3 regions of the Vibrio chagasii genome follow, and region 2 is predicted to be linked to each of the others. Evidence: predicted binding sites of a transcription regulator. Region 2 holds the regulator's gene; each other region holds the start of a gene.

The links. Region 2 encodes PurR, which represses purine synthesis genes. Its sites were predicted from a motif close to TNANGNAAACGTTTNCNTNA; they were not measured.
Region 1: the regulator PurR is predicted to act here: its motif matches at 2,429-2,448, upstream of purE (5-(carboxyamino)imidazole ribonucleotide mutase).
Region 3: the regulator PurR is predicted to act here: its motif matches at 6,890-6,909, upstream of purT (formate-dependent phosphoribosylglycinamide formyltransferase).

Annotation. Positions count from the first base shown of each region.
Region 1 is NZ_AP025465.1:3,358,793-3,368,741, forward strand. Features, by position in the region: gene aroE (shikimate dehydrogenase) at 1-750, opposite strand, end outside; gene hemF (oxygen-dependent coproporphyrinogen oxidase) at 828-1,745, opposite strand; gene OCV52_RS15560 (L-threonylcarbamoyladenylate synthase) at 1,766-2,323, opposite strand; gene purE (5-(carboxyamino)imidazole ribonucleotide mutase) at 2,519-3,004, shown strand; gene OCV52_RS15570 (5-(carboxyamino)imidazole ribonucleotide synthase) at 3,010-4,140, shown strand; gene OCV52_RS15575 (DNA topoisomerase family protein) at 4,217-4,786, opposite strand; gene OCV52_RS15580 (DUF494 family protein) at 4,799-5,275, opposite strand; gene dprA (DNA-processing protein DprA) at 5,278-6,390, opposite strand; gene OCV52_RS15590 (LysM peptidoglycan-binding domain-containing protein) at 6,387-7,472, opposite strand; gene def (peptide deformylase) at 7,602-8,117, shown strand; gene fmt (methionyl-tRNA formyltransferase) at 8,153-9,100, shown strand; gene rsmB (16S rRNA (cytosine(967)-C(5))-methyltransferase RsmB) at 9,190-9,949, shown strand, end outside.
Region 2 is NZ_AP025465.1:2,221,162-2,231,110, forward strand. Features, by position in the region: gene torD (molecular chaperone TorD) at 1-350, shown strand, start outside; gene purR (HTH-type transcriptional repressor PurR) at 667-1,671, shown strand; cyclic di-GMP riboswitch class I at 1,842-1,927, shown strand; gene OCV52_RS10145 (TfoX/Sxy family DNA transformation protein) at 2,055-2,645, shown strand; gene OCV52_RS10150 (TVP38/TMEM64 family protein) at 2,777-3,457, shown strand; gene OCV52_RS10155 (putative signal transducing protein) at 3,487-3,804, shown strand; gene OCV52_RS10160 (alpha/beta fold hydrolase) at 3,927-4,724, opposite strand; gene glgA (glycogen synthase GlgA) at 4,995-6,449, opposite strand; gene glgC (glucose-1-phosphate adenylyltransferase) at 6,439-7,656, opposite strand; gene topA (type I DNA topoisomerase) at 8,193-9,949, opposite strand, start outside.
Region 3 is NZ_AP025465.1:1,483,702-1,493,650, forward strand. Features, by position in the region: one part of gene OCV52_RS06825 (IS3 family transposase) at 1-192, shown strand, start outside; one part of gene OCV52_RS06825 (IS3 family transposase) at 192-1,081, shown strand; gene OCV52_RS06830 (c-type cytochrome) at 1,301-1,606, shown strand; gene OCV52_RS06835 (sulfite oxidase) at 1,603-2,829, shown strand; gene OCV52_RS06840 (cytochrome C) at 2,838-3,269, shown strand; gene OCV52_RS06845 (c-type cytochrome) at 3,269-3,700, shown strand; gene OCV52_RS06850 (RelA/SpoT domain-containing protein) at 3,800-4,579, opposite strand; gene OCV52_RS06855 (thiopurine S-methyltransferase) at 4,903-5,556, shown strand; gene purT (formate-dependent phosphoribosylglycinamide formyltransferase) at 5,649-6,824, opposite strand; gene cdd (cytidine deaminase) at 6,992-7,879, opposite strand; gene OCV52_RS06870 (LrgB family protein) at 8,156-8,833, opposite strand; gene OCV52_RS06875 (CidA/LrgA family protein) at 8,836-9,207, opposite strand; gene sbcB (exodeoxyribonuclease I) at 9,232-9,949, opposite strand, start outside.

The DNA.
Region 1 (9,949 bases), 1.1 Mb from region 2:
AGCCGCTTGCCCTACTAACATCCCCAAGCCGTCATAAGCAGCATGAACACCATTATCTAATGCCCATTGGTTGAATACCGTATTGCCCGAACCATAAACCATATCGTAGACGACACTATTATCGTTGAAGATAGCTGGAGAAACTTCTGGTAGTTGACCACTTAGACCTGATGACGTGGAGTTAATAATGACATCAAAGCCTTCGTTCACATCACTTAGCCCCGTCCCTTTTATGTTTCCATGCGAAGCAAACATTTCAGCTAACAATTCAGCCTTTGAACTGGTGCGGTTAGCCACCACTAATTGCTGTGGCTTTTGATCAAGCAAAGGTTGAATCACTCCTCTTGCTGCGCCACCAGCACCCAGTAAGAGAACTCGAGCTCCCTCTAATACTACTTGGTGTTGAAGTAAATCTTGAACAAGCCCCTCACCATCAGTGTTATCACCAATGATTTCTCCGTCATCTAGCTTCTTCAATGTATTAACGGCACCAGCTAGTTGAGCTCTTTCAGTCAATCGATTAGCAAACTGATAAGCATCTTCTTTAAATGGTGCTGTGACGTTACACCCTCTTCCACCTTCACTAAAAAAGGCTTTAGCTGAGGTAATGAACTGGCCATGTTCTGGCTGCAGTGCTGTATAGGTAAGCTGCTGGTTAGTTTGGCGAGCAAATAACGTGTGGATGAATGGCGATTTGCTTTGCCCAATAGGGTTACCGAAAACGGCATAACGATCTACTTGCTGTGTCATATCCTTACCTAACAGAAATAATAAAAAGGGTCATCTATATAGATGACCCTATCACTATCCCTATAAGGAAGGAAGAACTACCAAGATCGAGGTTTTAGGTAGTCACTATAAAGCAACGCTTCTGGTGACCCTGCTTGAGGTTCGTAACGGTATTCCCAGCGAGCCAATGGCGGCATAGACATCAATATAGACTCTGTTCGCCCGCCACTTTGTAGGCCAAACAAGGTACCACGGTCATAGACTAGGTTGAATTCAACGTAGCGACCACGGCGGTAAAGTTGGAAGTCACGCTCACGTTCACCATAAGGTGTCTCTTTGCGACGCTCAACAATCGGTAGGTATGCCGCAGCATAGCCTTCACCAACAGCTCGCATGTAAGCAAAGCTCTTTTCAAAGCCCCACTCATTTAAGTCATCAAAGAACAGACCACCAACACCACGCGTTTCATCACGGTGAGGTAGATAGAAGTACTTATCGCACCACTCTTTGTGTTCTTGATACACGTTATCGCCAAATGGCGCACACAGATCTTTAGCTGTTTGATGCCAAGACTGGCAATCTTCATCGAAAGGATAGAATGGCGTTAGATCGAACCCACCACCGAACCACCAGATAGGGTCTTCGCCTTCTTTTTCGGCAATAAAGAATCGAACGTTAGCATGAGAGGTTGGGATATAAGGGTTTTTAGGGTGGATAACTAACGATACGCCCATTGCCTCAAACTTACGCCCGGCTAATTCAGGGCGATGAGCCGTTGCTGAAGCGGGCATTGCCTTACCTGCAACGTGAGAAAAGTTTACACCACCTTGTTCAAAGACCACACCGTCAGTCATAACACGAGTACGACCACCGCCACCAAGGCGATCGCCAGGTTCGCGTTCCCATGCGTCTTCTTTAAATAGTGCACTACCATCAGCCTGTTCAAGCTGTTGGCAAATCGAATCTTGTAGGCTCAGTAAAAACTGCTTTACTGCTTCTTTATCAATTGCTGACATTTTACTTTCCTTTGCAGAGTTTAACCCTGTCTTAATATTTTCGACGTTTTTGCATCTCTGATTTCGCTTGGCTTGTCACGACCACCCGTTTTCCCTTCAAGAATCGCAACCAAGTGTTGGCCAAGTTGCTGATGTACTTCTTCAGTCGTCATACAAGGTGGTTCGCCCGTCAGGTTAGCACTGGTAGAGGTTAACGGCTTACCGAATTCATTACACATTCTTTGAACCAAAGGGTGATCCGTCACTCGCACAGCGATTGAATCAAACTGACCACTCACCCAATCAGTCACTTTAGCACTGGTTGGCATGATCCAAGTGACCGGCCCCGGCCATGTTGCTTTAACCGTCGCTAGTTGCTCATCGGTCAGTTGGCTTTCATCAATATAAGGCAGCAGCTGCTCGTAACTTGCCGCAATCAAGATCAAGCCCTTTTCAACTGGACGCTGTTTTAACTCGAGTAATTTCTTGATGGCATGTGGATTATCAGGATCACAACCAACCCCAAAAACGCCTTCGGTCGGGTAAGCAATGACTTCGCCCTGTTGTAATGCCTGCAATGTATGTTGAAAGTTATCCACGGGTTGCCTCATTAAGTCAGTTATCGAACTCGCTAAGTGTACAAATTATCACTCACTGTTACTAAAGCTATTTGTTTATAAAATGTATCAATTGGCAATTTAGACTGACGCAAACGTTTTCCTAAAGCAATTTTACCCGTATAATGCGCGCAAAATATCTAATCACTAATTAAATCGTACCTGAAGGAGTTTGAGATGACTGTCGGTATTATCATGGGTTCTAAATCTGATTGGCCAACAATAAAGCTAGCTGCGGACATGTTGGATCAGTTTGGCGTAGCGTACGAAACAAAAGTGGTTTCAGCTCACCGCACACCTCAGTTGCTTGCAGACTACGCAACCAGTGCAAAAGAGCGCGGTATTAAAGTCATTATTGCTGGTGCTGGCGGTGCTGCACACCTACCAGGCATGGCGGCTGCTTTCACAAGCGTACCTGTACTTGGTGTTCCGGTTCAGTCTAAAGCCCTGAAAGGTATGGACTCTCTGCTTTCTATCGTGCAAATGCCAAAAGGCATCGCAGTGGGTACTCTAGCTATCGGTGAAGCGGGAGCAGCGAACGCTGGCATCCTAGCTGCTCAAATCATTGGTACACACAATGAAGAAGTAATGGCGAAAGTAGAAGCGTTCCGCTCTGAGCAAACAGAAACGGTGCTTGCTAATCCAAACCCTGCAGAGGACTAATTCCCATGCATGTTCTTGTGTTAGGCGCGGGCCAACTTGCTCGCATGATGTCCCTAGCTGGGGCACCGCTGAATATTGAAATTTCTGCTTTTGATGTTGGCAGCAAAAGTATTGTTCATCCATTAACGCAAGCGATTCTAGGCAACGGCTTAGAAAATGCGATTGAGTGCGCGGACGTCATTACTGCTGAATTCGAACACATCCCTCATGATGTGCTTGAAATATGTGAGCGCAGCGGTAAGTTCTTACCGACCACACAAGCAATCAAAGCTGGCGGTGACCGTCGCCTTGAAAAAGCGCTGTTAGACGAAGCGAACGTAAAAAACGCCAAGTACTATGTGATTAATGCTCGTGAAGACTTTGACGCAGCAATTGCTCATGTTGGCCTACCTATGGTGTTGAAGAGCACACTTGGTGGCTACGATGGCAAAGGCCAATGGCGTTTAAAGACCTTAGACAACGTTGAAGCAACTTGGACAGAAATGGCCGAGTGCATTGCTGCAACCGACAATCAAGCAATTGTGGCAGAAGAGTTTGTTCCGTTCGACCGTGAAGTATCACTGGTTGGCGCTCGTGGAACCAATGGAGAGGTTCAAGTTTACCCATTGGCAGAAAACGTTCACACCGATGGCGTATTAAGCCTATCGACCGCAATTGATGATATTGAGCTGCAAGAACAAGCGAAAGCCATGTTTACCGCGGTTGCTGAGCGCTTAGATTATGTTGGCGTGCTAGCACTTGAGTTCTTTGACGTTCAAGGTTCACTGTTGGTTAACGAGATTGCACCACGAGTTCATAACTCTGGCCACTGGACACAACAAGGTGCTGAGACTTGTCAGTTTGAGAATCACCTTCGTGCGGTCTGTGGAATGCCACTAGGTAGCACCAAGCTGATTCGTCCAACCGCAATGATCAACATCCTTGGTGAAGATACTCTACCTGACGCTATTTTGGCTCAAGGCGGTTGTCATGTTCATTGGTATGGTAAAGAGAAACGAGCAGGCCGTAAGATGGGTCACATTAACGTGAGCGCAGACTACAACGCCGAACTGCAAAGAACATTATGTTCTCTGGCAGATATCCTCGACAAAAAAGCTTATCCAGCTATTCATGAATTTGCTGAGCAAATGAAATAAGCCAACATGGCTTTGGTTGGTTTAGATACAAAAAACGGCGCTCAGTGAGCGCCGTTTTTATTTCTATAACTTAAAGCTATTCAGATTGAATGTGATGACACTTGCGGTCCGCACATTGCTTTTTCATCCCTTGAGCTGTTTTCTTCTCAAGTAACAGCGGGAACTGACACGCTTCACAACGACCGATAATAGGCGGCTGGTTTACTGCAAACTTACACTTAGGGTAGTTATCACACGCGTAGAAAGTTTTGCCGTAGCGAGATTTACGCTCGACCAAATGGCCTTTGCCACATTCAGGACAGCCGACCAACGGCTGCTCTTCAGGTTGTTCTTTGGGCTGGTCTAAAGATTCGATGTGATTACACGCAGGGTAACTGCTACAACCAATAAACATGCCATAGCGACCTTGCCTCAACACCAGCTCGTTTTGGCATTTAGGGCACGGTACACCCAGCTCTTTCACTACATGACCATCGTTTTGGTGCAAAGGCTTGATGTAGTCGCAACTTGGATATTGCTTACAGCCTAAAAACGGGCCGTGCTTACCATGGCGAAGCTGAAGCTCTCCGCCACACTGTGGACACGGTTCATGCTCTAGTGCATGTTCATGTGCTGAAAAAAGCTGATTATCAATCTTACTACTCATGATAAGCCTGTATTAATGCAAGATACCTTGCTCTTTGGTGTACAACAGCTCTTCCATTTGCGTGTAAGCACTTTCATTACCCGGTACATTGAACAGTACCATTAAGATAATCCACTTCAGATCATCCAACTCAAATTCATTGGTCTCTAACCCCATCACACGATCAATCACCATTTCACGAATCTCTGTCGTGAGAACGTTGATCTGCTCAAGGAACAACAAGAAACCACGACACTCCATATTAATACGTGATATCTCTTTACTTGTGTAAACACGCATCGAGGTATTAGAGCACATAGTAATCGCCGCTTGGTTATCGGTATCTTGCAGTGCAGCAAGGTCTTCTAACCAATGGAGAGCCTTATAAATATCATCTTGGTGAAACCCCGCTCGAAGAAGTTCATCTTCAAGTTCGTCTTGATCCACCTGCAATTCAGAATCGCTATGGATGTAGGTTTCAAACAAGTACATCAGTATGTCCATCATCATAGCTAGCCTCTCCCCTTTCGAATATAGCCACCGGAAACTGCAACAACATGCCCTGAGAGCTCAAGCTCTAAAAGCTGCATCATGACTTCATGCACAGGTATATGGGTTCTCTGTGCCAAAATATCAACGGGTGTCGCCTCTAATCCTACGTTAGCTAACAGATGTGGAAATGGCAATTGTTCATTTTCCTCCAAGCTTGGCGCAGGTTCGAATAAATTAGGCTGTTGGTCTATAGACCAGTCTAACAGACTCTTTATTTCAACCAAGACATCTTGAGCACTCTGTACCAAGCAAGCACCAGCTTTGATTAAGCTATTGCCTCCACGACTCGTTGGGCTATGGATAGAGCCTGGAAGCGCGAATACTTCACGCCCTTGCTCCAAAGCGTAGCGAGCGGTAATTAGTGAACCACTCTTCTCTGCAGCCTCGATCACCAAGGTTCCTAACGATAAGCCACTAATAATACGATTGCGACGCGGGAAATGTTCAGGTCGCGGTTTGGCACTTGGACGAAACTCTGAGATTAGCGCCCCACTTTCACATATCCTAGCCGCGAGGTTTCTGTGTCTCGCAGGATAAATAGAATCCAAGCCAGACCCTAGCACAGCAAAGGTTTCGCCTCCTTTTTCTAACGCACCATCATGAGCATAGCCATCGATACCTAAGGCTAAACCGCTGGTGACAATCAAGCCATTTTGTACAAACTCTTTGGCAAATGATTTCGTAGTCTGTAAGCCTTCGATGCTGGCATTACGGCTGCCGACCATAGCAATTTGAGGCTCTATCAGCTTTTCAACATTACCTTTGACGAAAAGCACTGTGGGTGCTGAAGCTATCTCACTCAACAATTTAGGATAGTGTAGGCAACTCGGAGTAAGGATGTGATGGTTGGATTGTTTAGCCTGCCAAGCGAGACAAGCCTCTACCTCTCTTGGGGCTTGATCTCGTAGATAAGCGATTTGTTTAGTTGATAAGCCCAATGCCTGCAGCTGTTGCCCTGAGTAACCAACAATGTTTAAAGGAGAATCAACACTCAGTAGGCGAGCAAGACGCTTTCCACCCAGTTGCGGAATAAAGCTTAACGTTAACCAAGCGATCAATTGCTGTTCATTCACTCGCTTCCCTCTTCCGTCACAGCTAGATCCAAAGGAGATATCGCTAGAATGTCATTGCTTACTGGCTTTGAACTTTGAGTGATCAGGGCGAGGCTAAAATACTCATAAGGTCGAATGACCATAAGGCTGCCCAGTGAGGTACTTGGTAGCTGCACTTTATTACTCGCTGAAGACTCTTTGTAGCTGTATTCACCTTGTTTGCCGAACACAACCGCACCACTTTCACTGAGGGTAAACATGGAGCCTTGGCGAAGATTGTCATGCGAGCCCTTGTTGATCACAACTACCTGATTTTTCGCACTGTATTGATTACCCTCGAGAGAACCTAAAATATTGGCAAACTGCCCCGCAGCACTGGGAGTTGGATAGAAGGTGGTAGAAAGATTCACTTGGTCGACGTCCAGATCTGGCAATACTAGATCGTTAAGCAGAACTTCTTGCAGCTGAGTCTCTATCTGTAATCTACTGAACTCAGCATCCACTTCTTTTAAGCGTGCAGTGGCAACTAAGCGCAAAGAAGTGATACTCGCTTGAGGATGCTGCCTTTGATAAGTTTCAACGGCGCGGTAAATACCCCACTTAGGGTGCTGCTGGTTTCCAGATATGAATAATCGGTCTTCCCCAGACAAGAAGCGTTTTCCATCGCTTGTTCCCAACACTCGTTGCGCCGATTCAATATCTTGTTGCTCAACCAAGCGATCAGACTGCAAATAAGGCAAAACCAACCCCTCATTGACAGTAGGCACTGCTTTCTTCTCAGAGACACGAATCTTAGGGCTGAGTTTGATAACCGGCTTGAGGCTCAACACAGGTTCGCCATTAATCCAAACCAAAGACAGTTTGTCTCCGGGATAAATAAGGTGAGGATTTTCTATCTCTGGGTTCACCTGCCATAACCTTGGCCACAACCAAGGGCTATCGAGATACATTGCTGAGATATCCCACAAGGTGTCGCCCTTAACCACCACATAGGCTTCAGGCGCACCTCGCTTAATGGTTAAAGGTTGCTCACTATTTTCTGCCACCACGACAAAAGAAATTGAGGAAAAAACAAGCGATAAAGTGGAGTAAACATGACGCATGACCTAGCTTCCTTGGTCTGTATATTTGGAGAATTACCATCAGGATGCTGTCATTTGACCTCTAAAATGTCTAGAATTGAGCCAACAAGGTTAAAGCTGTTTCGGCACAGTTCAATATTTCGAGTGTATATGTCTGTATTACAAGTATTAACATTACCAGATGATCGTCTACGTACCGTGGCGAAACCGGTAAAAGAAGTTACCCCAGAGATTCAAAAGTTCGTTGATGACATGATTGAAACCATGTACGACGAAGAAGGTATCGGCCTTGCGGCAACGCAGGTAGATTTCCACCAGCGTATCGTAGTCATTGATATTTCAGAAACGCGTGATGAACCAATGGTTCTTATCAACCCTGAAATTATCGAGAAGCGCGGCGAAGATGGTATCGAAGAAGGTTGTCTATCTGTACCTGGCGCTCGAGCTCTAGTACCTCGCGCAGCAGAAGTAACGGTTAAAGCACTAGACCGTGACGGCAACGAATTCACCTTCGACGCTGATGACCTTCTGGCTATCTGTGTTCAACACGAGCTTGACCACCTAGAAGGCAAGTTGTTTGTTGATTACCTATCGCCACTTAAGCGTAAACGTATTCAAGATAAGCTAGCGAAAATCAAACGCTTCAATGAGAAGCAAGGCAAATAATCGCAGCTACTACTAAATTAAGAAGGAAGCCTACCTTGAGTCAGTCTTTAAGAATTGTCTTCGCAGGTACTCCGGATTTCGCCGCCCGTCACTTGGCGGCGTTGTTGTCTTCGGAGCATGAAGTTATTGCTGTTTACACACAGCCAGATCGTCCAGCAGGCCGCGGTAAGAAACTGACTGCGAGCCCAGTAAAAAACATCGCACTTGAAAATAACATTCCGGTTTACCAACCAGAAAACTTCAAGTCAGATGAAGCTAAGCAAGAATTAGCAGATTTGAATGCTGACATCATGGTAGTTGTTGCTTACGGCTTATTGCTTCCACAAGTGGTTCTAGATATACCTCGCTTAGGTTGTATCAATGTACACGGCTCTATCCTACCGCGCTGGCGTGGTGCTGCTCCAATTCAACGCTCTATCTGGGCGGGTGATAAAGAGACTGGCGTTACGATCATGCAGATGGATATCGGCCTAGACACAGGTGACATGCTAAGTATCGCTACGTTACCAATCGAAGCAACAGATACCAGTGCTTCCATGTACGAAAAGTTAGCGGGCCTTGGCCCTGACGCGCTTGTTGAGTGTTTAGCTGACATCGCTTCAGGCAAAGCAGTCGCTGAAAAACAAGACGACGAACTTGCTAACTACGCGAAGAAGCTAAGCAAAGAAGAAGCGCGTATCAACTGGAGTGATGACGCGGCTCATATTGAGCGCTGCGTTCGTGCTTTCAACCCATGGCCAATGAGCCACTTTGAAGCTGAGGAAAACAGCATCAAGGTATGGCAAAGCCGTGTGGCAGAGCAAACTTCTGATAAGCCTGCAGGTACTATTCTGCAAGCGGATAAAACGGGTATCTATGTGGCAACAGGGCAAGGCGTACTTGTTCTTGAACAGCTGCAAGTACCAGGTAAAAAAGCCATGTCAGTTCAGGATATCTTGAACTCTCGTGCAAGCTGGTTTGAAGTTGGAACTCAACTTTCTTAACCGCTTTAAAGCTGCCATAACGCAGTTTAGAAAACCTTTACGAGGGCAGAGATGCCCTCATGTATTCAAATAAATATTCGGTACCCCTCATGAATGTTCGCGCTGCTGCTGCAAATGTCCTATTTCAAGTTGTCGATAAAGGCCACTCTCTTTCACACGCTCTCCCTGCGGCTCAAAAAACGATCCGCCCGCGAGACCATGCTCTACTGCAAGAGATTTGCTACGGCGCACTTCGTTACCTGCCTCGTCTAGAGTCAATCGCTAACGAACTGATGGAAAACCCGCTTAAAGGTAAAAAGCGCGTATTCCACCACCTAATTTTGGTGGGCATTTACCAACTGAGCTTCATGCGCATCCCTTCGCATGCAGCTGTTGCGGAAACGGTTGAGGGTACCAAAACACTGCGCGGTCCAAGCCTAAGTGGTTTGATCAATGCAGTATTACGTAGCTACCTACGTGACCAAGAAGAGCTGGATGAAAAAGCGGTTAGCCACAACGCGGGCAAATACGGCCACCCAAGCTGGATTCTAAAAATGCTTCAAGAAAGCTACCCAGAACAATGGGAACAACTGATTGAAGCCAACAACAGCAAGGCACCAATGTGGCTGCGCGTAAACCGCCAACACCACACTCGTGACGAGTATGTTGAACTGCTTAAAAACGAAAACATTGAATACACCCTGCACTCAGAAGCAGCGGATGCAATAAAATTGGCTTCACCTTGTGATGTGACTTTATTGCCAGGCTTCGATAAAGGCTGGGTTTCAGTACAAGACGCAGCGGCTCAGCTTTCTGTAGATTACCTAACACCAAAAGATGGTGAGCTAATCCTAGACTGTTGTGCAGCCC
Region 2 (9,949 bases):
TCGGTGAAACTGGCCTATTAAACGATATACCAGCGAAAGAGATGGAAGAGATCATGGCTAAGCACAACCTAGTGGTTAACCAAGATCTAAAAGAACCAGCAGACCACATCGCTATCGAACTCGACTTCTTAGGTAACCTAATCATTCGTTCTAATGAAACAGAATCAGAAGAAGTACTAGAAAAATCGTTCGAAGTTCAGCAACAATTTATCGAGCAACAGCTATTAACTTGGATCCCGAAATTCAACGTTAAGTGTCACGATGTTGATGAATTCGGTTTCTACGCTGCTGTATCTTCTCTGCTAATGGCTTTCTGTCAATTAGATGCTCAATATTTAGCTGGTGAATAAGCTTAACTGATGACTAGGTAAATAAATTCCGTAGAATGTGACAATTCACCCGGATTTCTGGGTGAATTGTATTGCGAGTATTTTCTAGTCAGTCTAGAATTGTGACCGCAAACGATAAAATATGAAACATTCACGAAATGCTATGCTTATTAAGTTCAGAGCATTTCGGTGTTAAAACAAGCCGCTCACTAGCGGTTTTTTGTTTTTTAACACTTTAGTACCCAAAGAGCCCTACAAATTTAAGCTCTTAGTTAGGTAGCTTAACGGCTACTTCACTCCGTACTTTGGGGAAAGTAGCTTCTAATAGGATAAAACCATGGCCACTATAAAAGATGTCGCTCGCTTAGCAGGCGTATCAACCACAACCGTTTCTCACGTAATCAACAAAACACGCTTTGTTGCAGAAGCGACTCAAGAAAAAGTAAATAAAGCGGTAGACGAATTAAACTATGCACCAAGTGCTGTTGCTCGTAGTTTGAAGTGTAATTCAACACGAACCATCGGCATGCTAGTGACTCAATCAACCAACCTATTCTTCTCAGAAGTTATCGATGGTGTTGAGAGCTACTGCTACCGTCAAGGTTACACTTTGATCCTGTGTAACACGGGTGGTATCTATGAGAAGCAACGTGACTACATTCGAATGCTTGCAGAGAAACGTGTAGATGGCATCTTGGTTATGTGTTCAGACCTAACTGAAGAACTGAGAGAGATGTTAGACCGTCACGCTGACATCCCTAAAGTAGTCATGGACTGGGGCCCGGAGAGTTCTCAAGCAGATAAGATCATCGATAACTCTGAAGAAGGTGGCTACCTAGCGACTAAATACCTAATCGACCGCGGTCACTCAAAGATTGCTTGTTTAAGTGGCCACTTAGACAAAGCGGCGTGTGTGGAGCGTATCGCTGGTTACAAGCGCGCTTTGGAAGAAGCTAACATTACTGCAAATGACGACATGATCATCGAAGGTAACTTTGAGTGTGATACTGCCGTTCTAGCCGCTGACAAAATTGTTGAGATGGAAGATCGCCCGACAGCTGTATTCTGTTTCAACGATACCATGGCACTAGGCTTGATGAGCCGCCTACAGCAGAAAGGCATCTGTATCCCTGAAGATATCTCTATCATTGGCTACGATAACATCGAACTGGCTGAGTACTTCTCTCCACCATTGACTACCGTTCACCAACCGAAGCGCCGTGTCGGTAAGAACGCCTTCGAAATTCTGCTTGAGCGTATTAAAGACAAAGACCATGAAAAACGCGTCTTCGAAATGCACCCAGAAATTGTTGAACGTAGTACAGTTAAAACGTTAAATTAACTGATAAATTGAGTTTATTTTCATCAAGCGCACCTTTGGGTGCGTTTTTTTTATCAGCAACTAAAATAAACCTAGTTTCATATGATAAAGATCATTAATTGAAGCAACATCACACTTTGAAATAACAAGTGTGAGCCTCATTCAACAAAAACTTTATTCTATTCAATCAGTCACGCACAGGGCAAATCACTTGAAAAGGTGAGACGCAAAGCTTCCGGCCTAAACCACTCGTTGGTATGGTAGCGGGGTTACCGATGGCAAAATGCAGTAACTACTAATAATTTAGTAATTTACGGCTTATTGACAATGTAATTGCAACATTTTGCTAATCTCTCGGACCTGCTTATTTGGTGGCGTAGTTCAAATACACCGAGATAAATAACATGGATAAACCGATACTAAAGGACTCAATGAAGTTATTTGAGCCCCTAGGAAAAATAAAGTCACGCTCAATGTTTGGTGGATTCGGTCTTTTTGCTGATGACACTATGTTTGCTCTGGTTGTTAATGACCAGTTGCACATACGAGCAGACAAAGGCACAACAAAACAGTTCGAGCAACAAGGGTTTCAACCGTACGTCTACAAAAAACGTGGTTTCCCTGTCGTAACTAAATACTTCGCTTTACCAGAAGGCCTGTGGCAAGACCAAGAGAAAATCTTACAGCTTGCAACTACGTCTCTGGGTTTTGCAAAAGAAGAGAAAGCTGAACAGTCCGCTGCTAAGCCAACTCGACTCAAAGACCTCCCGAATCTTCGACTCACCACCGAGCGCATGTTGAAGAAAGCTGGAATTGATTCCGTAGAACGTTTATATGAATCTGGCTCTGTAAACGCATTTAATGCCATCAAGGAATCTCATGCGTCCTCCGTCAGTATTGAACTGCTTTGGGCACTAGAGGGGGCGATCAATGGCACCCATTGGTCGGTTATCCCGCAGCAACGTCGTGAAGAGCTTATCAGTCGCGTCAATTAACATTTTCAGTACACCTTTTTATACAACTAAGCCGCATTTCTGCGGCTTTTTTTATATCTAGTGAAAGTTAATCTATGCTTTGCCTGTCTATCTATACTAATGGTCTGCATTGAAAATTTGAGGAAGTATCAATGAGTAAGAAAATGATATTAGGTATTGTATTGGTCGTAACGATCTTTTTATTAGGCATTAATTTTGGCCAATACCTCACGCTCGAAAACGCCAAAGCACAGCAAGCGGTGCTAAACGACTACATTGAAAGTAACTTTATTGCCGCCGCGGCGACGTACTTTATCGCATATGTATTGATCACCGCCTTCTCCATCCCGGGAGCAGCCGTTGTTACACTACTTGGTGCTGCGCTGTTTGGCTTCTGGAATAGTTTGTTATTAGTATCTTTCGCCAGTGCAATAGGCGCAACTCTTGCCTTTTTGAGTAGTCGTTACCTACTGCGAGACTGGATTCAAACTAAGTTTGGCGACAAACTCACTACGATTAATAAAGGCGTTGAAAAAGACGGCGCATTTTACTTGTTTTCTTTGCGACTTATCCCAGTGTTTCCGTTTTTCCTTATCAACCTGTTGATGGGCTTAACACCCATGTCGGTGACTCGCTACTATGTAACAAGCCAAATCGGCATGTTGCCTGGTACTGCAGTCTTCTTGAATGCTGGTACCCAACTCGCAGAAATTGATTCGCTTTCAGGCATCGTTTCACCTTCTGTACTATTGTCATTTGCATTATTAGGGGTGTTCCCAATTATCGCTAAATGGTTGATGAGCAAGTTTCGTTCAGCACCGGTTGCGGAATAATAATTGTGGCCGGATAAGGTTCTATATCAATGAAAATCTTCAGTGCATCAAATCCGACAGAGGCACATATCATCTGCGGACTCCTAGAAAGTGAGAATATTGCCTGTGAAGTCCGTGGTGAGGGTTTGTTTGGTTTGAAAGGGGAAATCCCGTTCACAGAAGAAACTGACCCATACGTATGGCTATATGAGCCAGAAATGGCCACTAAGGCGCGTGCTATTGTCAATGACTACCAAAAACAGCAAGATTCTATCATCTATGAAGAGTGGCGCTGCAGTGAATGTCATGAAGTGAACGAGGCACAATTTGGTTCTTGTTGGCAATGCGGAGCTAACTCTCCTGAGTAGACGAGCTTAATGAGGTCTTAGCCGCTTCATTTGATTTATCCTCAAAACAAAAGCGGGAAGCTACAAATAGCTTCCCGTTTTTATTTCAATTCTATTATGAGTTCAAATGACCGACTTAGAAATCACTGGATTTGCTTTTGGATAAACTCGATAGAGTGCTGGTTAAATTCTTCAGGGTTTTCAACGTTACACACATGACCACAGTTAGCAATTTCGACCAGTTCACTCGACTCGTGCGCCTCAACCATTTCTTTAACGGGCTTGATGAACATGTAGTCACGCTCTCCCATCAGATAAAGGGTTGGTATCGGTAACTCCCTATCTTTGAAATATTTCATTAAGGGGTTCACATCAGCCGTCAATATAAACCAACGCTTAAACTCTTTTTGACACAGCTTTTTGGCTTCACGAATAAACAGGTGACGAGACTCTTTTTGGCTTTTTTGTGGCATCACTATGTAAGCAAAAAGGCTATAAAGCCACATGTAAGGAATGATATGTTTGCTTAGATTTCCTAGCTTAACCAATACTTGCGAGCGGGTGTTGAGTTTAGTTACCGCACCACCTAATACCATTGAACGCACGCGCCCTGCCGCTAACTCCGCAACATTACGGACAATAATGGTTCCTAACGACATACCAACGAAGTGTGCGGAGCGGATTTTAAGGTGGTCTAATACTTTAAGAATATCGAGCGTGACAGCTTTGAATGTATAACGGTTTGATATCAGCTCTTTAAGTATGTTGTCTGATTTACCATGCCCTCTCAGGTCAATGAGGAGCAGGTTGAAATGCTGTTTATACGCCTTGATCTGCTTGAACCAAATAGAGGAGCTACCTCCGGCACCATGCACAAATACCACCCACTCATCGCTAGTAGGGTGAGTAAATGTTTTATGAAATAATAAACTTTCAGACATACCTATCGCTTTAATTATTAAAATGGAGCTAAGCCTCATCACAAGGCGATGGCTAAGGATATCACGCAATTAAGAAGATTAGGTGATAATAGTGTCAAACCTATCATTAGCGCTGTGAATGCTTCACTTCCTTTTCTACCTGACTTAAATGAGTTTGCAAGCTTTGTCTTTCTAAACGTGATGTACTCAGACCAGATAGCAAAAGGCGCCCTATTATTAGAGCGCCTCTTTCATTAAAGACAATTGCTGTGCATCAGCTAAAACAGAGCGTTAAAATGCCGAGTGATACATCGTTAAATACTCTTTCGCAGCATCTTCCCAACTAAAGTCTTGTTGCATCGCATAAAGCTGAACACGCTTAATTTCAGATGGGTTTTGTGCGTAAAGCAGCAACGAACGGTGTAAAACGGCCAACAAAGCCTGCGGAGTCGGCTCTTCAAAAGCAAAGCCGGTCGCCACTTCAGGATCCTCGTCATAATCATTCACACTGTCTTTTAGACCACCGACAGAGCGAACGATCGGTAAGGTGCCATAAGCCATACTGTAGATCTGGTTTAAACCACAAGGTTCAAACTCAGAAGGCATCAAGAAAAAGTCAGAACCCGCTTCAACTAGATGCGCTAATTCATTGTTGTATGCCTCTACAAAAGAGAATTTGTCTGAATGCAGCGCTGATAGCTCTTTAAGTTGGCTCGCTAAAACAGGGTCACCCGTACCTACAATCACAATCTGAAGATCATTCTTCAAGAATTGTTCAATGATAGGCAACAAGTAGTGAACGCCTTTCTGGTTCGTTAAGCGACAAACCATCCCATACACTGCGCAATCGATGACCGGTAAGCCGACTTCTTGTTGAAGCTTCTGTTTACACGCTGATTTTCCACGCGCCATGCTGTGTTTGGTCGCTTTGTATTTACGAGGAAGAAATGCATCCGTTTCTGGATTCCAAGCACCGTAGTCACAACCATTTAGGATTCCGACTAAGTCTGAAGCTCTACGTTGAAACTCAGCCGCCATGCCATGACTACCAAGCTCTGTTTTTAGCTCTTCCGCGTACGTTGGGCTTACTGCGTTCACTTTATCTGCGCATAGTACACCGGCTTTAAGCATAGTCACGTGCGTATCACTGACCGCAACTTCAGGAACATTACGACTGTGCATTTCAGGAAGACATTGCAGCTCATCGTATGAGAATACGCCTTTGAACACCGCGTTGTGGATTGAAATGACACTGCGCGTGTTCTCAAAGAATTCATGCTGTTGGTAGCGAGATTTAAGCAAGAAAGGAACAAAGCCAGTATGCCAATCGTTCGCATGAATAATATCAGGTTGGAAACCAAGCTTAGGAAGCATATCCAAACATGCTGCGCTGAAGAACGAAAAACGCTCACCATTATCAGCATAAGCCTGATTATTTTCAGCGTACATTTCTGGACGGTCGAAGTATTTAGCACATTCAATACCAAACACTTGTACGCCTTCAACACTTAACTTCTTAACTTGATAAGCCGTATGCGGCCAATGATCGAGCTCTGTCGATAGAACAACTTCTGCAGAATCAATATTTGGGATGTTGCGATAAGCGGGGATGGTCACTCGAACGTCCTGTTCGAGTGTTTGTAACGCTTTAGGCAGTGCCTTGGCTACATCAGCCAAGCCACCGCTCTTAATCAAGCCTTCTACTTCAGACGCTACAAAAAGTACCGAGAGAGTCTTAGTAACCAACTCGTGCTCCTTTAGGGATTACTACTACACCATCGTCAGAGACGTGGTAATGCTTTTTGTCTTCTTTCAGGTTTACACCAATCTGTGTGCCCGGTGCGATGTCTGCATCTTTATCGACGATAACACGACGAAGTACACAGCCCTCGCCCACTTTTACGTCGCCCAATAAGATACTCTCACTGATGTCACACGCTGATGCAATATTGCTACGGAAGCCAAGTACACACTTCTCGATACGAGAACCACGAACATAACTACCGTTACACACTAAGCTATCGATGATTTGAACACGACCATTAGCCGAGTCTGTAAACGTCGCAGGTGGTAATGGTGGATAGTAAGTGTGCAGTGGCCACTTGCGGTTGTATAGTGAGAATGGTGCATCTTTCTCAAGAAGATCCATGTGCGCTTGCCAGTACGCGTCAATCGTACCTACATCACGCCAGTAAACTTCTTCTTTCTCGCCAGTAATGCGGTTGGTGCTGAAGTCATACACAAACACATCACCACGTGGGAACATGTTAGGGATAATGTCTTTACCAAAGTCATGTGAAGAACCTTCACGATCTGCATCTTCAACGAGCTCTGCAAAAAGCTCATTTGCTTCAAATACGTAGTTACCCATAGAAACCAATGCGGAGTCAGGGTCACCTGGAATTGGTTTAGGGTTTGCAGGCTTCTCCTCAAAGCCAATCATACGCCCTTCCGCATCAACTTCGATAACACCGAACTCTGATGCTTCAGCCAAAGGCATACGTAGAGCTGAAACCGTTAGTGCTGCTTTCTTCTCTTTGTGGAAATCAAGCATTTGCTTAATATCCATTTTGTAGATGTGGTCAGAACCAAAGATACAAACTTGATCTGGTTCTTCTAACTGCATAAAGCGAAGGTTTTGGTAGATCGCATCTGCCGTGCCTTCATACCAACGCTTACCCGTACGCATTTGAGCAGGGATTGGGTCGATAAAACGATCTGTTATACCACTGATATTCCAACCTTTTTTCATATGGTGGAACAGTGACTGTGACTTGAACTGCGTTAATACATAGATCTTCATTAGATCCGCGTTAACGAAGTTATTTAAAGCGAAATCAATTAAGCGGTAACTACCACCGAAAGGAACCGAGGGTTTGCTGCGCGATTCAGTTAAAGGTCTTAAGCGAGAGCCTTCACCACCAGCAAGAATCATTCCCAATACACCAGCCATTTTATTCTCCATATATTTATAGCTTGTCGATGTCAGTACTCGTAGAGGTATCTTCCTCTGGGGGATGAGCACTGACAATGATTTCGGTACTTAGCGAATATCCATTCACATACAGTGACAGTATCCTAAGCCAAACGTTGTTTTTCGTGCACTATTGTTTGCACTTGGTTTTATATACGTTATCGACTTTCCAGCCGATTTCAATTTTTAATACGCCATTCTGTGCTATGTAAGCTGATTGCTTTCCTAAGACTTAAAGCAGCTCACATTACACTGTTTGAGCGAAACATTACATTAACACCCAACACACATCAGGTATACAACTAAACACTGATCTATGAGTTACAATATTCTAATTAAGTTACACATTCGTTACAGTTACATAAGATCGTGTGACTAATCTCTTGATTTATTTTACGCTATGAATTTAATAAAAGATTACAACTAAGACTTAATTTCAATCAGTTGCATAATTAGTCATATATGAGTCGAAAAAAAGCAGCCTATTGGCTGCTTTTTATATCAATAACGTTCAGTTACTTTTCTTTGGGCTTTTTACGTTTATCCGTTACTTCCCATTTACCGTCAATGTACAAGGCGGTCCAACCAGAAGGCTTACCATCCACTTCTGTACGAACGTAGTTCTCTTTTGTCTTACGACTAAAACGAACCACTGTCGGCTTACCGTCTGGATCAGCCACTGGAGCTGTCGTTAGGTATTGGAACTTCGGTGAAATACGGTCTTTAAAGCGAACTAATTCTTCCACTAAAGGAGCACGAGTTTCACGTGATTTAGGGAAGTTACTTGCTGCCATGAATAGACCAGAAGCACCATCACGAAGCACAAAGTACGCGTCTGAATTTTCACATGGAAGTTCAGGGAAATGTACTGGGTCTTCTTTTGGTGGCGCAACTTCGCCGTTTTTCAAAATCTTACGAGTGTTCTTACAATCTTCACTCGTACAATCCATGTACTTACCGAAACGACCATTCTTCAGAACCATATCTGAACCACACTTGTCACACTCAACAAGCGGGCCATCATAGCCTTTTACTTTGAATTCGCCGTGTTCAACAACGTAACCTTCACAGTTCGGGTTGTTACCACATACATGCATCTTACGCTTGTCATCAATCAGATAAGCGTCCATTGCCGTTTCACAGATCGGGCAACGCTTTTTAGCACGAAGGGCTGCGGTTTCAACATCTTCTTCAAGAACGTTGATAATACCTTCTTCATCACCAAGGTTAATCGTTGTCTTACAACGCTCTTTTGGTGGAAGTGCATAACCAGAACAGCCTAGGAATACGCCTGTCGAAGCAGTACGAATACCCATATTACGGCCACAAGTTGGACACTCAATATCGGTTTCAACGATGTGATTTGGCTTCATGCCGCCTGCATCTTCGTCGAGGTCCGCTTTTTCCAAATCACCGGTAAAATCTTTGAAGAAATTATCTAGCACGCCTTTCCAGCTTGCTTCGCCTTCAGCGATTTGGTCTAACTTCTGCTCCATACGAGCCGTAAAGTCGTAGTTCATTAGGTCATTGAAGCTGCCGTCTAGACGGTCAGTAACAATTTCACCCATCTTCTCAGCATAGAAACGACGCTGCTCAACTTTCACGTAACCACGATCTTGAATGGTAGAGATGATCGACGCGTATGTTGAAGGACGACCGATACCACGTTTCTCAAGTTCTTTAACAAGCGCCGCTTCAGTGAAACGAGCCGGTGGCTTAGTAAAGTGTTGCTTAGGATCCAATGCAATGAGATCCAACTTATCGCCAATTTGTACTGCAGGCAGGATCGTATCTTCGTTTTTACCCATCGGACGTTGAACACGAGTCCAGCCGTCGAATTTAAGGATACGACCTTTCGCTTTTAGCGTGTACTCTTCAGCTTTAACGCTTACTGTTGTTGAGTCGTACTGCGCAGGGGTCATTTGACACGCTACGAATTGATTCCAGATCAGCGAGTAAAGCTTGTGTGCGTCTGCGTCTACGCCATTTAAGTCTTCTGACTTAACATCAACGCTTGAAGGACGAATCGCTTCGTGAGCCTCTTGAGCGCCCTCTTTGCTACCGTATACAAGCGCTTTAGGTGGCAGGTACTCTGCACCAAACTCAGAACCGATGTATTCACGAGCTGCTTCTACCGCTTCTGAACTCAAGTTGGTTGAGTCAGTACGCATATAAGTAATGTAGCCCGCTTCATATAGGCGTTGCGCCAACATCATGGTTTTCTTTACGCCATAACCAAGACGAGTACTCGCAGCCTGTTGAAGCGTTGAAG
Region 3 (9,949 bases), 740 kb from region 2:
TAGCACTATCCTTAGGGATATCACCAGTGCTACTTTCTAAATGGAGATGCCAAATGACGTCCAAGAAGACAAATCCTTTGCCAATACCTAACCAAGGCCCTGAGAAATCCGTTGCACAATTGGAGAAGGAGATCCGCCAGTTGAAAAAGAAGCTTGAGATGGCGGAGCTGGAGAATGATTTCTTAAAGGAAGCGAAGGCTTTCTTCGACAGCCAAAAAGAATAAGATTCGAGTACATCCTGAAGAAGGCTAGTGTGAAGCTCCCGGTTATTCGTTTATGCCGATGGTTAGATGTATCGACTGCTGGTTATTACAAGTGGCTTACGAGGAAACCCTCGAAACGAGAGACAGAAAATGAATGCTTAAGCAGCTACCTGAAAAGAGAAAGCAAAGCTCAACACTGTATTCCAGGTTACCGAAAACTTTGGGAAGCAGCTGTCGCTAATGGCTTTATTTGTAATAAAAAGCGAGTACAGAGGCTTTTACAAAACATGGGCTATCGCTCTTGCGCTAGCAAGAAGCGATATGGACGAACGCTTAGACAAAATACACTCATACCTGCTTATAACATCCTTGACCGTCAATTTAAGGTAGATAAACCAAATCGAGTTTGGGTATCAGACATAACTCAGGTGCGCTGTTCGGATGGTTGGCAGTATCTGTGCGTCGTCTTAGATTTGTTTTCACGCAAAGTGATTGGCTGGTCGACAAGTCGAATTAACAACGCAAGTTTAGTACTAAAAAGCCTGAATAAGGCTTGGGAAAAAAGGCAGCCCTTCGGTCATGAACTCTTGTTTCACTCCGATCAAGGCATTCAGTATCGAGCGTTGGAAACGATCCGCTGGCATCGTAAACGCAAGATTAAAATTAGTATGTCGAGAAAAGGAAACTGCTGGGATAATGCTTGTTCTGAAAGCTTCTTCGCGCAATACAAGAAAGAATGGATGAACCACTTAGGAGAGATCTCACGACAAGAAATGACAATGCAGAGTCGAATCTACATTGATACCTATTATAATCCAATAAGAAGGCATGGGACTTTAGGTGGACTAAGTCCTATGGATTTTGAGCTAATTAACTAAACCCCTGTGTCTACTTTTTAGGGGCCACATCACTCTCGTATCTCGTATCTCGTATCTCGTATCTCGTATCTCGTATCTCGTACAATTTCTAATCAGCGTTCAGTTCTCCTTAACGGTAGTTAATTCTAATTGAATTTAAATACACCGCTCTATTTGCTGTAATGCGTCCACTTTATGACCGATCAAACTGATTTTTTGATCCAGATCTTAGGAGGATGTGTGCGAAAAGCCGCTTTAGCTTGGGTATTGCTTTTATTTCCCGCGATAGGCCAAGCTGCCGATTACCAACAAATTGCCAATATGTGCGTCGCTTGCCATGGCAGTACTCAAGACACTTCTTTTCCTTCTATTCCGAACCTGAAATGGCAGAACAAGCCTTACGTGGTTGAACAGCTCACGGCTTTTAAGAGTGGAGAACGTTCCGATAAAACCATGTCTAAAGTCGCCCAGCTTTTGTCTGAGCAAGATATTGAGCAGCTTGCCACTTACTTTTACACACTGAATCACAAAGGATCGCAACAATGAGTTTAGATAGAAGACAGTTCCTGAAAGCTGCGTTAACTGCAACCGCGGCGTCAGCGTTGCCGGTCTCTTGGGTGTTTGCTGCTAATCGCCCGGAAGGTTTAGAGGCCCTGGATATCAATGCGTTAACGTGGGCAAAAGCAGAAGATTTGCCGGATTACTATACCATTTTAAATACCAACCCTTTGAATGCTTATCCGCCAGAAAGTATGCTCGCCCCCGCTGTTACGCCCGCTGATGTTCCATTTGTTCGATGGAATGGTTTAATGCCAGATTTCAATAAAATGGATCCGGATACTTGGACGTTCGAAGTGAAAGGGGAGTCTGTAAAACAGAGTAAAACTTACACAATAGCGGAACTCAAATCTAAGTTTAAACACCATACTCAAAGCCTAGTATTGGAGTGTGGTGGCAACAGCCGTAATAACTTTTACCCAAGCACTAAAGGCAATCAGTGGAACAATGCAGGCGTGTACTGCGCACAGTGGACAGGTGTGTTGCTCAGTGATGTGCTAAAAGACTGTGGTATCAAAGATGACGCGGTTTATGTGGGCAACCATGGCTTTGATAAGCACCTAAGTGGTAAAGGTGAAGCGATCTCTCGCGGCGTACCGATTGAAGCCGCAATGACTGACAATGCCTTGATTGCATGGGAAATGAATGGCGAACCTATTCCATATCTTCATGGTTTTCCGTTGAGAACGGTATTTGGAGGTCGCCCAGCTTCTGTCTCTCAAAAGTGCACTACGGGCATTAGTATCCGAAATAAAGTTCATGATGGCCATAAAATGGCAGCACCCGCCTATCAAGTGCCTAAGCACCCAATCGCGCCTGGTGAAAAAGTAGAAAACAAGGATTTTAGAATCATTGAAGAGATGATTGTGAAATCGCTAATTACCTCGCCAAAGAGTGGCACTGAGTTTGCGCTTGGTAAAAAGGTCAAAGTGAGCGGGCACGCGTGGGCTGGGCTGAGAACCGTCGAGAAGCTCCAAGTTAGTTACGATTACGGTACCACTTGGCACGATGCCAAGCTGAATAAACCGGTAAACAAGGGCGCGTGGCAGCAATGGGAAGCCGATCTAGAACTTCCTATGACAGGTTATTATGAGATCTGGGCGAAGGCGACCGATAGCGAAGGCGATAGCCAGCCAGTGGTTCAACCGCAATGGAATCCAAAAGGGTATCTGTTTAATGGTTGTCATAGAGTCGCGGTAAGAGTTTCGTGAGGAAAGCCATGTGTGATAATTCAACTCAGCCCAACAAGCGCTCTTATCGTAAAGGAATTATGAGAGCGGCACTGGTCTGTAGCTTGTCAACCTCAATGCTTGTTCATGCCGATGAAGTGCCGGATAACCCGAAGGCTTTCTATGGGGTAGATAAGAGTTCAGGTTTAATCATGGCTCCGGGATGGGAGTTAGTGAAAGGCCAATGTAATGCGTGCCACACGAGTCTTATTGTGGCGCAGAACAGTGGTACTCGAGAGCAATGGCGTGAAACGATTGAATGGATGGTAGACACTCAGGGACTATGGGACTTGTCTGATACATGGGACCCAGTACTGGACTATCTGAGTACCTACTATCAAGACAAAGGGATCGACATGAACAAGTATCGACGCAAACCTATTGATAGCGCTCTGATGCCGCCTATGCCGGGAGAGCAATAATGAATCTAACTAAGTTCACGCTGCTATTGGTAACGTCGACTGTTGCTATGATGTCACTCTCCGCATGCACTGACGAAAACACTGAAACGGTGGGAAAGGTTTCGCCAAAACTAACAATACAAAGTGACAAAAGAGAACCATACATACCAAGCTTGATGGTAGGTGAAAAGCTCGTTAACAACTTATGTAGCCAGTGCCACGGCGATAAAATCATCCCTTTCGTACAGTCTTATCCGAATATTAAGGGGCAGAAATCCAGCTACATCCTTAAACAATTGCGTGACTTTAAAAGTGATTCACGTCAGGACTTATACATGCAGTCAGTCTTGAAGTCTCTATCTGATAAGGATTTACAGGATGTCGCTGCTTTTTATAGCACCTTAAAGCCATTGGACTTGTATGAACGCTCCCAGGAGTATTACCACCAATAGCGTTCGCTTGTGATTCACAAGAGAAACACTGAAATTAAAAAAGGGCTGCGAGTGCAGCCCTTGTTCGTTTTTGGCTTTGTAGTAGCGGTAAGGTTGGTGTTATGCCGCTTTAATATGAGTCGTAATGTATGGTTGCCATGCTTGTTGGTATAGCTCTAAAGATTGGCGTCTTAGGCTATTGATTTGCGCAGCTTCAATGTCGTTGATTGGGCGCTTTTCGGCAATGGCATGGCGCTCAATACCTTGGATGATCTCGTATAGCTCATGTTCAGGACCACTTTTCACATCCGCTATCGCTTTTAAGTGAAGTTGAACCTCGGCGATCATGTTAGTTTTTGGTAAGCGAACCAGTAAGTTAAGGTCACGGTAGCCAGAGTCAGCTGGTGACTTAAACTTGTTTTTCACTTTTACCACGTCCGCTTCACGGCTCAGTGCTTCGTACACTTCAACTAAGCTTTCTACATCATTAGCGATGATTGTTGCGCGAGCTAGGTCGGTAATTCTTGTGTTGTCACCATCCAGTTCTAATTCAATTTTCTCTTGAGCGCGAGCTTGAGATTTAACACCAGCGAATAGGGCATCTGAATTAGTGAGAAGAGCAGTACTTTTACAGATTGTCTCTAGCTCTGCTTGCGCTTGGTGAGCTTTGCTGTAAAGGATGTCGAAGTCGGTATAAGGCTGAGTTGGACGCGAGTCGAAGGCCTTGATGCCATATAGGCCGCTTAGGCTGTGGCGGAATACGTTTGATGAAACTTGGTTTTGCGAAGACGCTGTGCGCGATTGATCAGTTGAACTCGTTGAAACAGGTGCTGCTGCGAATGCAGGCGCTCGGCTCAATACTAGAAGCATTAGGGCCGTCGTACGGAGAAATACACTCATTCAAACTCCAAAATACAAGGTTACAAAAACGGGTAGTTAAAAGGGGTAACCAGTAACGCATAAGAGTAAAAAAGCTTAACTAAACTCACTACATATTAAATGGGGCTAATTAAGACAGAAACCAACTCTAACGTTTAATATTGCTTTAAAATGTGAACATATAGACAAATAATTCCAGCGTTTGTTCCGCAATTTTAAGAACTTTGGACCTAGCCAGTTTCTGGTGTTACTCGAAACCAATTTGACACTTTAAGCCAAGCTAAGGTTGCTCTTACTTCTCTATACTGTACCCTTGCATTATGACTGTTTAACATGAACGAAAGATGAATAATCCTGAATTTTGGCACAATAAATGGGCAGCCAACCAAATTGGTTTCCACCTTGAAGATGTAAACCCACTTTTGGTTGAGTTTTGGAAAGCAACTGAGCCTAGCTATGAGAAGAGTGTTTTTGTTCCTCTATGTGGCAAGAGTGAAGATCTGATTTGGCTAGCGTCTAAACATGAAGATGTTCAAGGTGTGGAATTGAGCCAGATTGCGGTTAGAGCTTTTTTCTCTGAGCATTTTTACACGCCAACCGTAACTCAAATAAACGGTCAGCATGAGCTTTATCAATTTGATGAGTTGAGTGTTTACACTGGGGATTACTTCACTGCGCCAATTCAGCCGGTCGATATTATTTATGATCGTGCTTCTTTAGTTGCTTTGCCTGCTGAGATGAGAGTGCAATATGTAGAACGCTTGAAGCAGTTATTGAAGCCTGGCGGCAAGATCCTGCTTGTAACGCTAGACTACGACCAAGACGAAATGGCAGGTCCTCCGTTTAGCGTACCTAAACTAGAAATCGATCAGTTGTTTGCGGGTTACAAGATTACGTTATTGAATCAAGACATTGCAGACCAAGAGCACCCTAAGATTGCTAAGAAAGGTTTGTCTCGATTCAGTGAGGAAGTGTACTTGATTGAGTCGGAAGTCTAAGCTCAGTTTGCTTTCGAAAAGATAACACCAATGAAAAGACGGGCGCATGGCCCGTCTTTTTGATCGTTAAGACTTCATGTGTGAAAGCCTAATTAGTAAATCACTTTAACTTTAGATGCGCTGGTGATTGCATCTTCAATCGCGGTTTCTGTGCTCTTACGGCGTGTTAGTGCAACACCAAGGCGACGACGACCATCGATGTCTGGCTTACCAAACAGGCGAACTTGTGTTTGTGGTGCATCTAGCGCTTCCGCAAGGCTTTCAAAACGGATGTTCGTTGATGTGCCTTGTCCAAGGATTACTGCAGACGCACATGGGCCATACTGAGTAATTGATTTAATTGGCATACCTGTAAATGCACGTACGTGCAGCGCGAATTCTGATGAGTCTTGAGACATCAAAGTCACTAAGCCAGTATCGTGTGGGCGAGGGGATACTTCGTTGAAGATCACATGGTCACCTTTAACGAACAACTCTACGCCAAAGATACCATGACCGCCTAAAGCATTAACCACTTGCTCTGCTGTGTACTGTGCCGCTTTTAGAGCGTTGTCTGACATGATTTGTGGCTGCCATGATTCGCGGTAATCACCATCTTCTTGGCGGTGGCCGATAGGTGCACAGAAATGGACACCGTCGACGGCGCGAACGGTTAGAAGAGTAATCTCATAATCAAAGTCGATGAAACCTTCAACGATCACACGACCCGCACCAGTACGACCGCCTTCTTGTGCGTAGTCCCAAGACTTCTGGATATCTTCTTCGGTTTTGATAACGCTTTGGCCTTTGCCTGAAGAACTCATTACTGGTTTCACAACGCAAGGCATACCGACAAATTCAACCGCTGCAGCGAAATCTTCAAAGGTGTCTGCAAAGCGGTAAGGGGATGTGCTTAGCTTGAGTTCTTCTGCTGCCAGGCGACGAATACCTTCACGGTTCATCGTTAGCTTAGTGGCGTTAGCTGTTGGAACGACATTCAAGCCTTGAGCTTCAAGCTCTACCAACTTGCTGGTGGCGATAGCCTCAATTTCAGGCACCACGTAATCTGGTTTTTCTAGTTCAATGATGGCTTGAAGTGCATCGCCATCTAACATGTCTAATACATGGCTGCGATGCGCAACTTGCATAGCTGGCGCATCTGCATAACGGTCACAAGCAATAACTTCTAAACCTAAACGTTGGCACTCGATAGCCACTTCTTTGCCAAGTTCACCTGAACCTAATAGAAGTACACGAGTAGCATTTTCACGAGTAGCAGTACCAAACATAGAAATTCCTTCCGATCTTTTGAACGATTGATTGAAAACGGGGTGATCATACTTATTTAAACGACAAAAGCAAACGTTTGCGTAAGTTGTGGTGTTAATTACAAGCATAAAAAAAGCAGCCCTATAAAAATGGGCTGCTTATTTAAAAGGTTGTTAATTAGATGTACTTAGATTGCTAAGTAAGTCACTGGAATGTCAGGATTAATCGCTTCTAATGTAGATTGCGTATCCGCTAGGTGACTGATACTACCCTCGGCGATTTCAACCAATGCTGCACTTTCAATTTGTTCAAAATCGAAGCCCGCAAGTTTTAGTTGAATCAGCGCAACTTGTAGCGGTGGAAGGCTAGGGTTGAATGCTGCGTTTTCAGCGTAAGCACCAGTGAAGATCTCACCAGTTGTTAGCTGTAGTGATACACCACTTAAATTTTTGGTGTATGGCGCATGGCTGCGGTTAAGGGCTGCTAATGCTTCAACTACGATAGGAGTGGTCTCTTCCGTCGTGTACTTATGATCAAGTTCAGACATCAAGCCTGTTGTTACACCAAGATCAGAAGGTCCAAATGAATCAGGTAGGTACTCTTGTAGTGACATTTCATCACGCTGTGGCAGCTGAACTTTAAGCTCTTTCGCTGTAGTCAACTCATTCATAAATTGACGACAGTGACCACAAGGGCTGAAGTTAATTGTGATGTCCGAGATGCCTCGCTCGCCTTTCATCCAAGCGTGGCTGATTGCAGATTGCTCTGCGTGTACGGTTTGGCCAAGTTGCGCACCCGCGATTTCAAGGTTTGCACCAAAGTACAAAGTACCAGACAAACCACGCACGATCGCGCCAACGTAAAAGTCAGATAGCGGAGCGTATGAATACGCTGCAGCAAAAGGAAGTAGTGCGATGCGTAGTTCGTCATCCGCTAAGCCGCTTGCTTGAAGCAGGCTAGAGAACTGTTCTGGAGACAATGTCGCGTCAAAGTTGTCTGCTAATACGATGTCACTTAAAAGCGCTTTCATTGATGATGGAGCACTTTCCAGCGCCAGGGTAATACGACTGTTCATGTTGAATCCTTAATTGACCTTAGGCTTTAAGTTTATGCAATGCTCAGGAATTTTCTGTGATAAAGATCACTATTGTATTGTTGTTGTTACATTGGATTGCATAATTAGAGTGAGGTCACACTTGAAATCGATTGCAAGGACCATTTTTACAGCTGATATCGCACTTATTGTTCAAAATCACCGGTGATTAGCTGAATAAATGGCAATAAAAAGCCCAAGCAAACACTGAAATCAACAGGGCTGCGCTTGGGCTGATACGTTTTGTGAGCACTTCCGCTATGAATAAAACCAGACGACCATGCCAAACACGCTAGGTGCGATGATTGAGGTGATAACGCCACAAAGCACTAGCGCCAGTGAACTGAAAGCCGCATCTTCTTGGTTCTTTTCGGCACAAGTCGCCGTACCTAACGCGTGAGAAACCGTGCCCATGGTTAAACCCCTAGCAATAGGGCTCTTAATACCAATCAGATTGTAGATAGGGTAAGCAAAAATTGCCCCGAATAAACCAACGATAAGAACTAGTATTGCAGCAATAGCCGCTTCACCACCAAGATGGCTTGATACTTCCATTGCAATGGGTGTGGTGACTGATTTGCCCAATAGACTCGCAATCAAACTTAGGTCAGCTTTGAAAGCGACGGCAATCATTGCCGCTGTGGTCATCGACATCACACTACCCAGTGTGCATGCAAAGGTTATGATTCGCCAGTTAGCTCGAATTTGAGGTAGCTGCTCATATAAAGGATAAGCTAGGGCGACAACCGCTGGCTGAAGCATGTACGTAATCCAAGTATTGTCTGCGTAGTAGGTCTCGAACGGGACTTTAAAGAACGTCAGAATTGGAATGATGATGCCAATGCTTATTAGAAGCGGGTTACATAGCGGGGAGTTCACTTTCTGACTTACCCAACGGGCAAACAGAAACACCACCATAGTTAATAGAATCCACATGGTTATTTACCTCTCGCCAGCAAGCGGTCTAAGAACCATGACAAAGATACCAATACGATGAGTGTGCCGCCCACCGCGCTCGCCATAATCGGCAGTGCGTTAGCGATAAGCATGTCAAAATGTTCCATAAGCCCGACACTGATCGGGACAAACAGCAAAATCATCAAACGAATAATTAGGCTGGCACCAGGTTGTACCCAGTGCGCAGGCACAATACCTATCACCATGGCAGTAAACAAAATCAACATACCAAAAATACTGCCAGGGATTGAGTTGTCTAAGTATTGTTGTAACGCGTTGCCTGCAGTGAGAGCACCTATGATTAAGGTGAAGGAGATTAAGCAGTAAACGAGTTTGATCAATCTTTCTTTCAAGGTTTTACATCTCTCGATAATGGGTTAACTAGCTAGCTTTTCTACGTATTGATACACCGCTTTCAAGATAGCCATTTTCTTCTCGTCACTTTCATGTTCGTGTGCGAGGTTCTCTAGGTTGAGCATGTACTCTTCTAAGCGGCTTTCGTAAAACTCACGACAATGGTTTGCCCACTTAAGTTGCTCGGATTCATCTAGCGTCCATGGGAAGTTACGTGCGCGGTAACGGAACAACAAAGGCTTAATACGTTCGTCACTGAAGGTGATGTCTAATGCTGCTAAGTTATTTGGGTCAGTCTCACGAATGATGTTCATCGCGGTTTTATCTGCCGGTGAGAAGAAGCCATCGTAAATCTGTGTATCTACATCGTCGCTCTTTTCGTACTCACGTTCCTGTGAATATAAGCCAATCAATTTTTCACGAATTTCTGGGTGCTCGCGCAGGATCGCGAGGTTCTTCAAACACTGCTGACGATCAATACCAATGGTTTCTGCATTTTCAGCGGTTAACGTTTTTGCTGGCGCTAGAATAGGGCACTTGTTGAGTTGAACCAGCTTAATTGGCACTGGTAGTTCGTCTTCATTTAGGTCGCTGCGCTTGGTGTAAAGTCTTTCTCTGAGTTCATCAGTATCAAGTTCCAATAGCGGGCTTGGGTCTTTTGCTAGGTCGACAACAATCACCGCATTTTGATTGGTAGGATGCCACGCCATAGGAACAATCCAGCTTGTGTAATTGCAGTCA